Regions from separate parts of the Thiohalorhabdus sp. genome, predicted to be linked through region 2. Evidence: riboswitches for the same ligand, from Rfam matches in the RefSeq annotation. Region 2 holds a riboswitch; the other holds the start of a gene.

Region 1 (5,293 bases), on a different contig from region 2:
CAGGATGATGTGGGTGGCCTTCACCAGGGCCAGCACCTCGGCACCCTCGGCCAGGGCCAGCTCCCGGACGCTTTGGTTGGTGATCACCGCCACCAGGGGCTCCCCGCCGCCCAGGCGCAGCACCACTTCCGTATTCACGGAGCCGGGCTGGATGTCCGTTATCCGGCCCCACCACTGGTTCCGCGCGCTCGTCCGCATGGCCAACCTCCCCATCAGGGCCCGCAGCCGCTCCGGGTCGCCGGACTCGGCCGCCAGCATCTCCAGGAACCGGGTGTAGGCGGCCTCAGCGGCCCGGAACTCCTCGATCATCCGCCGCCCGTGCTCGGTCAGGCGGGTTCCGCCGCCGCCCCGGCCCCCGGTGACGCGCTCCACCAGGGGCGCATCGGCCCGGTTGTTCATGGCCTCCACCATGTCCCAGGCCCGTTTGTAGCCCATGCCCATGGCCCGCGCCGCCTTGGCCATGGAGCCTAGCTCGTCGATGCGCTCCAGCAGCTCCGCGCGACCCTGGCCGAGGAAGCCCTGATTCTCCTTCTCGAGCCAAAGACGGCCGGCGGGACGGGTGGGGACCGATGGGGGCACGGGGCGCTGCTCCGGGGACGCGCTTTCGTTATATTCGAGCAGATATAACGCTAGACGGCAAGCCACGGGGCCGCAGGGATTCCCTGGCAGGCCGGCTTTCCGTACTGTGGCTGGAAGGGAGCGCCAACCTACACCCTAAACCCTGGGAGAAATGGGAATGGGAAAGGCGGGTGATGAAGCCAAGCCCCGGGTGGCCGTGCACAAGTTCAGCTCCTGCGACGGCTGCCAGCTGGCCTTCCTGGACCTCGGCGAGGCTCTGGTGCGACTCGCCGAGCTGGTGGACTTCGTCCACTTCGCCGAGGCCGGGCCGGTGGCCCCCGAAGCGGAGACCGACATCGCCTTCGTGGAGGGCAGCATCTCCACGCCCGAGGAGGCGGAGCGGATCCAGAGGATCCGGGCCAACACCCGCTACCTGGTGCCCATCGGCGCCTGCGCCACCTCCGGCGGCATCCAGGCCCTGCGCAACCTCCACGACGGCAAGCAGTGGCTGGCGGACGTCTACCCCTCGCCGGAGTACGTGGAGAGCCTGGCCACCTCCACCGGCATCGCCGACCACGTGACGGTGGACTACGAGCTGTGGGGCTGCCCGGTGAACGGCCGCCAGGTGCTCGCCGCGGTGCGGGCTTTGTTGTGGGGGGTGGACCCGGTCCCGGAGCGGGACAAGGTCTGCATGGAGTGCAAGCGGGCCGGCCACGTCTGCGTTCTGGTGAGCCGGGGCCAGCCCTGCCTGGGGCCGGTGACGGTCACCGGCTGCGGCGCCCTGTGCCCCGCCTTCGGCCGCGACTGCTACGGCTGCTACGGACCGGCGGAGAACCCCAATCCCGATGCCCTCGGACGGCGCTTCGAGGGCCTGGGGCTGATGCGCGAGGACGTGGCCCGGCGCTTCCATTTCATCCACAGCCACCGCGAGCCCCTGCACGGCGCCGGCCTGCGCTGGGGCGCCGGGGGAGGCCCGTGAGCGACCCCACCCGCCGCATCGACATCGACGTGCCGGTGCTCGCCCGGGTGGAAGGGGAGGGCGCCCTGGAGGTGCACGCCGCGGGCGGCCGCATCACGGACCTCAAGCTCCGCATCTTCGAGCCGCCGCGCCTGTTCGAGCGCTTCCTGCAGGGGCGGGGCTACCACGAGGTGGCCGACGCGGTGGCGCGCATATGCGGCATCTGCCCGGTGGCCTACCAGATGAGCGCCGTGCAGGCCCTGGAGTCCATCTTCGGCGTGGAGCCCGGCGCCTGGGTGCGCGCCATGCGCCGAGTTTTCTACTGCGGGGAATGGATCCAGAGCCACGCCCTGCACATCCACCTGCTGGCCCTGCCGGACTTCTTCGGCTACGACAGCGCCCTGGCCATGGCCGCCGACCACCCGGAGGAGGTTCGCCGCGGCATGCGCCTGCAGGCCCTGGGCAACGAGCTCATGGCCCTGTTCGGGGCGCGGGCGGTGCACCCCGTAGGGGCGCGGGTGGGCGGTTTCCACCACGCACCAAAGGCCGCAGACGTTGCCGACCTGCGGGGCCGCCTGGAGGCCGCCGTCCCGGAGGCGGAGGCCCTGGCGCGCTGGGCGGCGGGATTCGGTCTGCCGGACAACGGCCAGGGATTCCCCTGCCTGGCCCTGCGCAACGGCGCCGACTACCCCATGAACCGGGGCCGGATTGCCGCTTCCACCGGCCTCGATGCCCCCGTGGCCGCCTTCGCCGACCACGTCACCGAGGAGCAGGTGCCCCACTCCACGGCCTTCCACGCCCGCCTGCACGGCGAGCCCTACCTGGTGGGCCCGCTCGCCCGGCTTAACCTAAACGCCGACGTGCTGCCCGCGCCCACCCGGGCCCTGCTGGCGGACACGGGACCGGCGCTGCCCTCCACCAACCCCTTCCACTCCCTGCTTGCCCGGGCCCTGGAGATCCACGCGGCCCTGGTGGATGCGGTGCGCCTGCTGGGCGACTACCGGGTCCCGGAACGGCCCTACGCCGAGGTCGCGCCCCGGGCCGGCACGGGGTACGGGGCCACCGAGGCCCCGCGGGGGGTCCTGTGGCACCGCTACGAGACCGACGACGCCGGGCGCGTGACGGCCGCCCGCATCGTGCCGCCCACGGCGCAGAACCAGGCGCGCATGGAGGACGACCTGCGCACCACCCTGGAAGCCCGCGGCCTCGACGCCCCGGACGACGAGCTGCGCTTCCTCGGCGAGCGGGTGATCCGCAACTACGACCCCTGCATCTCCTGCGCCACCCATTTCCTCGACCTCACCGTCCACCGCCAATGATCCCCGTGGCCGTGCTCGGCATCGGCTCGCCGTTCGGCGGCGACCGGGTGGGGTGGACGGTGGTGGAGGCCCTGCGGGCGGAGGCGGAAGCGTCCTGGCCGGCGGTGCGGCTCGCCGCCCTGGACCGTCCGGGCCCGGGGCTGCTGCCCCACCTGGAGGGCGTCGGCCACGCCGTGCTGGTGGACGCGGTGCGCAGCGGGGCCCCGCCGGGGACCCTGCACCGGTTCCGCCACCTGGACGAGCTGCCGGCGGCCGAGCCCCTGTCCTCCCACGGCTTCGGGCTGGCGGAGGCCCTGGCCCTCGCCGGGCGGGTGGGAGTCCTGTCGGAGTGGGTGGTGGTCGGGGTAGAGGCCGATGCGCGGACTCCACCCGCGGAGGCGGTGGTGGCCCGGGCCGCCCAGGCGGTGCGGGAGGAGGTAGCCGCCCGGATGTCCCCCTAGACGGTGACCCCCAGGCGGTCCAGCACCGCCGCCTGGCCGGGGCTCGTCAGCGCCAGCACCCGCACCAGCGCCGCCTCGCTCATGCCGTCGCGCAACCGGGCCCGGCAGAGCCGGTGGATGCGGGGGCCGTCCAGGTGGGGATCCTCCAGGGCCCGGCAGCGGCGCTCCAGCACCGCCTCCACGCGCTCGCGGGCCAGGGGGTCGGCGCCGGTGCCGGGGCGCCGCACCCAGAGGACCGGGCCCCGCCCCGCGCGGTACGGGCGGAAGAAGCGGGCCGCCAAGGGTTGGCCGGCCTCCAGCAGGACGGCCCACAGCTGGTCGACGAGGTCCTCCGGAGCCGGCAGGGCATCGGCCGGGAGCCGCTGCAGCAGGTCCTCCACCTGGGCGCTGATCCGCGCCTCGGCGGCCGGCCCGGTCCCTTCCTGCAGGCGCAGGACACGGCGCAGGTGATCGGTGGCTCGCTGGAGGGGGGAAACGGAGTCCAGGGAGGACGGGACGGCGGGGCCCACGCAGGGGCCCGGACGGGGGAAACGGCTGCTCATGGGATCTCCAATCGCCGCAAAAGCGCGTTATCGGTCGATTGGAGCCAACGCGGCGGGGCCGGGGCACGGGGGCGCGGCGGCCCGCCGGTCCCGGGAGCCCTGGTCCGGAATCCGGACGCCGGCGCGAAGGCTCGCGGGTTCCCGTCCCGTTGGGACGGGGTTCTCCGGCAGGTCTTCGGACTCAGGGGCAGCCTACGGCCGCGGCTTCCCACCCCGAAGGGCAGTGCCCGAGGTCGGCGACCTCGTGCGGCTTTCGTTCCCCAACACCGCTGCGCGTCAGTCCCGGATTCGCACCGGGTTCCCTCTTGCGACACCCAATATTTTGGGGGTGAACCGGAGATTGGACTCAAGATACGGGTAATGGCGGGGCGCTGGCAAGGGGCGTTGCAGGGATCCGGGAAATCCCCTAGGTTTTCGCGGTACCCGAGACCGCAGCCCCTGGAGGAACCATGCGCCCTGCCCGGACCCTGTCCCGCTTCCTTCTGCCCGCCCTGCTCCTGGCCGCATCCGCCGCTCACGCGGGGCCGGTGGCCGGCCCCAGTCTCTTCGGCGGCCTGGCCTTCCACGACAACCGCTTCAGCGACTCCCCCGCCGACCGGGACTACGCCAGTCACGGGGTCAATCTCGGGCTGGACTATCAGGTGCCGGTGCACGGCGCCTTCTCCTGGAACCCCTTCTTCAGCCTTGCCCTGGAGACCAGCGACGACTTGGCCGAAGACCCCTCCGTGCGCAACGCCATTCTCGGGCTGGAGGGGCGGGCGTGGTACCGCACCATGTTCGTGGGCGCCCACCTGGGCCTGCACCGCCAGGTGGTGGACGGCGACCGCTACACCCGGGAAGGCCTGGGCCCGGGTTGGGGCTTCAGCCTGGGCGTCCAGGGTCCCGGCGAGCTCTACACCATGGGCATGATCACCCGCGCCGAGGGCCTGGGGGTTTGGGACGGCCGGGACGTGGACTACACCGGTCTGCGCTTCCGCATCGGCTACCGGTTCCACTAGCACCCGGGGCCGGCCATGCCGGCTCGCGGCCCCCTGGACCTGCCTCCGGAAAGCTGACGGAAAGGGTCGGGAACTTCGCCCGGCCATGGGCATCCAAGTCAATAAGAAAACGCTAATACTCTAACGCTCCAGTGGCCCGCCCATAGCCGGGATCAAGGAGGTAGAACCATGATCTTCCGTCAGCTGTTCGAGCCCGAGACCTCCACCTACACCTACCTGCTGGGCGACGAGGAGACCCGCGAGGCCGTCCTCGTGGACCCGGTGGCCTCCATGGTGGACCGCGACCTGGCGGCCCTGGCGGAGCACGGCCTGACCCTGAAGTACGTCCTGGAGACCCACGTGCACGCCGACCATGTGGCCGCCGACACCGAGCTGCGCGAGCGCACCGGCTGCCGGGTCGGCCTGCCGGAGCAGAGCGGGGTGGACTGCGCCGACTTCCAGGTGCGCGAGGGCGAGCCCGTCGAGGTGGGTAGCGTGC
Region 2 (5,293 bases):
CCTCCACCCCGGTGGCGGCCAGCGCCCGGTCCACGGCGTAGGCGTCCGCGCTGCCCAGGCGCTGCCAGGGCCCAAGGTGGGGCAGCCGGCCCAGGGCCACCACCCGCTCCACGGGCAGCGGCCAGTGCACGGTGGCCGCCTGGGGCAGGTAGCCCAGCTCCCGGGCGCGGTCGCGGCCACGCATGCGGTCCAGGCGCGCGCCGTTCAGGCGCACCTCGCCCTGCTCCGGGGCGTGCAGGCCGGCCAGGGCGCGCAGCAGGGTGCTCTTGCCGGCACCGTTGGGACCGAGGATGGCGGCCACCTCCCCCGGCTGCAGCGTCAGGCTCACCCCGTGCACTACCGCCCGGCCGCCCTGGGCCAGGGTCAGGACCTCCGCTTCCAGGCTCAAACCGTCATCCTCCGCGTCTTGAGCACCAGGTGGAGGAAGAACGGCGCCCCCACCAGGGCCGTGACCACACCCAGCTTGAGGTCCAGGTCCGGGGAGAAGCGCAGTCCCAGATCGGCGAGCAGCAGCAGGATGGCGCCCCCCAGGGCGCTGGCGGGGAGCAGGCGGGCGGGCTGATAGCCCACCAGCGGCCGCAGCAGGTGCGGCACCACCAGGCCGACGAAGCCGATGCTGCCTGAGACCGCCACCCCGGCGCCCACCGCCAGGGTGGCCCCGGTGATGATGCGGAACCGCAAGGCGTTCAGGTTGAAGCCCAGGCTTCGGGCGGTCTCCTCGCCCATGCTCAGGGCGTCCAGGGCACGGCCGGCGGAAAGCAGCAGCGCCACCCCCGCGGCCATGAACGGCAGGCCCCAGGCCACGTGGTCCATGCCGCGGTCGGCCAGGGAGCCGAGCAGCCAGAACAGGATCTCCGTGGTGGCGTGGGGGCTGGGCGCCAGATTCAGGGCCACGGAGATGAGCGCACCGGCCAGGCTGGAGATGGCCACCCCGGCCAGGATCAGGGTCTGGACGTTGGCCTCCCGGCCGGCCAGGCCATAGAGCAGCACCAGCGACAGCAGGGCACCGGCCATGGCGGCGGCCGGCAGGGCCAGGGGCACGGCAGCGGCCACGCCGGTGTAGAGGGTGACCACGGCCCCCAGGGCGGCGGTGTTGGAGATGCCCAGTACCCCGGGCTCCGCCAGGGGGTTGCGCAGCAGGCCCTGCAGCCCGGCCCCGGCGATGCCCAGGCTCGCCCCCACGGCCACGCCGAGCAGGGTGCGGGGCAGGCGCAGCTCCTGGACGATGAGGGCCTCGGCGGTGGAATCCGGGGCCCACAGGGCCTGCCAGACCTGACCGGGGGCAAGGGCCACGGGGCCCAGCCCCAGGCTGGCCACGCTCAGAGCGAGCACCGCCGCCCCCAGCAGCGTCAGCAGCCAGCGTCCCGTCCCCCCATGGATCCCGCCGGGGGGTACGCCCCCGGAGGCTCGCATCCCGCTATCGGTACCCATGCCTGTCCTTTCTCCTCAAAGTCCCAGCTTCCCGGGGTCGGAGACCTGGATCCCGTAGGCATGCTCGGCCAGACGGGCCACTGCCTTGGCGTTGAACCAGCCACCGCAGTTCCAGAGTCGGCCCGGGAGCCACATGCGGGGCCGGCGCGTCTCCAATGAAGCGAAAACCGGGTGTTGCATCACCCCCTGCGCCAGGGAGGGCTCCGCATCGGCGAAGCCTGCCAGGATCAGGAAGTCCGGACGGGTGCTGACCAGGTGCTCCAGCGGGAACTCCTTGTAAGAGCCCGCCCCCACCTCACGCCCCACATTGCGCAGCCCGGCCGCCTGAATAAGGGTGTCCAGCAGGGCGCCCTCACCCACGGTCACACCGTTGGGCCGCACGGCCAGGGTCCGCAGCCGCTCCTCCGGAGGCGGCAGGCGCTCGGACACCGCCTCCAGCGTGCGGTCCATTCCGGCCACGAGCCGCTCCCCCCGCTCCGGGTGGCCCAAGAGCTCGGCCATCCTCCGAATGTTGTCGCGGATGGCGGGGAAGTCCTTGGGGCTGTCCAGGGTGACCACGCGGTACCCCAAATCATCCAGCCGTTCCCGCGTCTCCCGCTTGGTGTAGGGCCCGGAGACCACCAAGTCCGGATCCTGGGCCAGCACTTCCTCGGCGTGGCCGTGGTTCACCGAATATGCCGCGGCCTCCTCGGACATATAGGAGAAGGCCGGACTGCGCGCACGGTTGGAGACAGAGGCGATCTGCTCCGGATCCGCGAGCCCCAGCACCAGCTGGTCGGTGCAGGCGTTGATGGAAACCACGGTGGGCCGGTCGGCGGCCCCCGCCACGCCGGCCGGCATCCCCAGCAAGACCGCGGCGGCCAGGGCCGCCACGGTCCGAAGGAACAGGGGAACGGGCGCCCTGCGGACGCCCCCTTGGAAAGCGGGCCTAGTGCGCCCCATAGCTCAGGCTCACGAAGAATTCCCGGCCATGGGTGTTGTAGCCCTGCACCCTTTCGTAGTCCTTATCCAGGACATTGTTGGCCTCCACCTCCAAGCGCCAGGCATCCCCCAGGGCGCGGGAGCCCCGCAGGTGCAGGAGGGCGTAGCCGGGCATCTCCTGCTCGTCGGTGTTTTCCACCCCGTCGTAGCGCTTGCCCTTGGCCTCCACGGTGCCGCCGAAGGCCCACCGGTCCGTCCAGGTCTTCTGAACGTCCAGGGTGCCGCTGGCCTTGGCCCGACGGGGCAGCTGGTTGCCGGTTTCCTCGTCCTCGGGCTCCAGATAGGTCACCGAGGGACGCACGCGCCAGCCGCCCTTGTGCAGGTCCGCGGAGAGCTCGGCGCCGCGGATGCGGGCCTCGGCGAGATTCTCCGGGGTATCCACCCAGCCGTCATTATTGGTGTCCACGTTGACGATCAGCTCCTCCACCCGGGTCTCGAAGGCCCGCAGCTCCCAGCTCCCCCAGCCGGCCCGACCCTCCAGGCCCAGCTCCGCGGTGCGGGATTCCTCCGGTTTCAGATCGGGGTTACCGAAAAACCCAAAGCGGCCGTCCGGCCAATAAAGGTCATTAAAGGTAGGAGCCTTGAAGGCCGTGCCGTAAGAGGCCACCAGCTTCAAGCGCTCGGCAAGCCGGAAGCCCAGGTTCGCGTTGCCGGTGGTGTGCGCGCCGTAGGCCTCATTGTCGTCGTGCCGAAGGCCGAGGCCGACCTCCACCGGGCGCCAGTCGGCGAGCCACTGGCCGAACGCCGCCCGATTGTACCGGCTGTCCTCGGCGTACTCGCCACCGGACTCCAAATCGTAATCCAATCGGTCCTCCCGGAAATCGGCTCCCAGCACCAGCTCCTGGAAATCGGTGACATAGAGGCTGTTGCTCCACGAGGCCTCCTGCCGCCGGGTCCCGTGGAAGTCGGTCCGTTCGCCGTCCTTGAGGATCTCGCTCTCGTCCCGGCTCTCCCCGACCCGCAGCCGGGTGTCCCAGACGGCCCCCACGGACTGGCGGAAGGTCGCGGCGGCGGACTGCTGGACGATCTCGTCCTCCTGATCGGCATCGGGCTCCGATGGGCTATCGTATTCCGTGACTCCCTCGGCGCGCATGAAGTCCAGCCCCACCTCGCCCCCTGCCCAAAGCTCCTGCTCCAGGCTTGCCGACGCGGCGGTGCGCTCGTAGCCGTCATGGTCGGGGTTGCCTCCGTCCAGGGCGTCGATGCCCTCGGTGGCCACATGGTCCAGGCCCAGGCTGTAGCGGGTGTCGGCGCTGCCGCCCCGCACCCCGGCGCTAGCCTCGCGGTGCTCGTGGCTGCCGTAGCCGATTTCCGCATGGGGGTGGAACCCCTCCTCGCCCTGACGGGTGAAGATCTGGATCACCCCGCCCACGGCCTCGGCACCATACAGGCTGGAGCGGGGCCCGCGCACCACCTCGATGCGCTCGATCTGCTCCACCGGCAGGTGCTGGAAGGCCGCCTTGCCGGTGGTGGCCGAATTCTGCTTGATGCCGTTCACCAGCACCAGCACGTGGTCGCTGTTGGTGCCGCGCAGGAAGACGCTGGAGTCCTTTCCCGCCCCGCCGCTGTTGCTCATCTGCAGGCCCGGGACCCGCTGCTCCAGAAGGTCCTGGACACCGTGGGCGTTGCTGTTGGCGATGTCGTCCCGGTCGATCACCGTGGTGGCCGCCAGGGTCCGGGTGGGTTCCTGGGGGGTCCGGCTCGCGGTCACCAAGGTCTCTTCCAGCTGGGGCGGGGTCGCGGCGGTGGCGGGAACGAGGGGCAGGGCCGCGCCGAGCAGCACGGTTCCGGCGTACGGAAAACGGGAATGAAGCAAGTTGTCCTCCTGAGACGTGCACACCCGCACGGGCCGGGCACCTCGGAGGACTTCACAGGCGGGACGGGAAGGCGGAGGTCCGCGCCCGGCACCGCCCTCCGCAGCGCCGCAGCCGAAACCCCAGGCCGGTCTCCGGGCTGGCGAGCTGGCGGATCCCTTCGGACACCGCCGGGACAGCCGCCTTCCCGCGCTTTTGCGCAGTGGCATGAAGGCCGTCCCGTCACTCGCCTACCGTTGCGGGGGCAGCGCCGGCTTTGGCTCCCCTGGTCTCCCAAGGCGGGCCATACCGGACTTCCCGTTTCATTCCGCGGCCCTGCCGGGGCCGCGGAACACCTGAGGCGGGTTTTCTGGATTGTCATTGCCGGGCCACCCCGGCAAAAAGATGCCCAATAACCTACATGGGCCACCCGGGGACGTCAAAATCGGGCACCGGATTTCGGCCAGCAGCCGGAATCTCGGGGCATTGACCTGGACGCAACCGGCTCCTAAGCTTTCCTTACCGAAAAGTAAGGAATTTTCCCCAAGGTAAGGCCATGGAAGCGACCATCAGCAGCAAGGGCCAGATCACCCTGCCCAAGGATCTCCGGGACCAGCTCCATCTCCAGACCGGCGACCGGGTCACCTTCCTGGTGGAGGAGGACGGCTCCGTTCGGCTGATTCCCAAGCACCTCTCCATCAGGGATCTTCGGGGAAGCCTGCCGAAGCCGTCCCGGCCGGTGAGCCTGGAGGACATGGATCGGGCCATCGAGAAGGGCAGTGCAGGCGGATGATTGCCCTCGACACCAACCTCCTGGCCCGCTATCTGACGGAAGATCACCCGGAGCAGGCGGCAGCAGCGGCCCGCATCCTCGAGCAGGAATGCTCTCCCGAGCGGCCAGGCTTCGTGGCTCAGGTAGTGCTCTGCGAGCTGGTTTGGGTTCTGCGTGGGGCCTATGGCTACGACAAAGAACAGATCGCCAGCGTCCTGGAGCGCATTCTCACCGTGGCGGAGCTTACGGTGGAGAGGGAGGAAGTGGCCTGGCGCGCCCTGGCGGCATACCGCTCCGGGCCGGCCGACTTCGCCGA

The links. Region 2 has a riboswitch for cobalamin ahead of ACLFRB_RS04555 (TonB-dependent receptor domain-containing protein). Riboswitches for the same ligand answer to the same signal wherever they lie in the genome.
Region 1: another riboswitch for cobalamin. It lies ahead of ACLFRB_RS10330 (hypothetical protein); the one in region 2 lies ahead of ACLFRB_RS04555 (TonB-dependent receptor domain-containing protein).

What each region holds. Positions count from the first base shown of each region.
Region 1 covers NZ_JBKGZG010000049.1:4,533-9,825, reverse strand. Annotated here, with positions in the region: gene ACLFRB_RS10350 (TOBE domain-containing protein) at 1-579, opposite strand, end outside; gene ACLFRB_RS10345 (sulfhydrogenase subunit delta) at 737-1,537, shown strand; gene ACLFRB_RS10340 (Ni/Fe hydrogenase subunit alpha) at 1,534-2,835, shown strand; gene ACLFRB_RS10335 (hydrogenase maturation protease) at 2,832-3,275, shown strand; gene ACLFRB_RS10330 (hypothetical protein) at 3,272-3,817, opposite strand; cobalamin riboswitch at 3,966-4,170, opposite strand; gene ACLFRB_RS10325 (hypothetical protein) at 4,267-4,815, shown strand; gene ACLFRB_RS10320 (MBL fold metallo-hydrolase) at 4,984-5,293, shown strand, end outside.
Region 2 covers NZ_JBKGZG010000012.1:49,187-54,479, reverse strand. Annotated here, with positions in the region: gene ACLFRB_RS04570 (ABC transporter ATP-binding protein) at 1-388, opposite strand, end outside; gene ACLFRB_RS04565 (FecCD family ABC transporter permease) at 385-1,413, opposite strand; gene ACLFRB_RS04560 (ABC transporter substrate-binding protein) at 1,447-2,259, opposite strand; gene ACLFRB_RS04555 (TonB-dependent receptor domain-containing protein) at 2,360-4,228, opposite strand; cobalamin riboswitch at 4,334-4,580, opposite strand; gene ACLFRB_RS04550 (AbrB/MazE/SpoVT family DNA-binding domain-containing protein) at 4,762-4,998, shown strand; gene ACLFRB_RS04545 (PIN domain-containing protein) at 4,995-5,293, shown strand, end outside.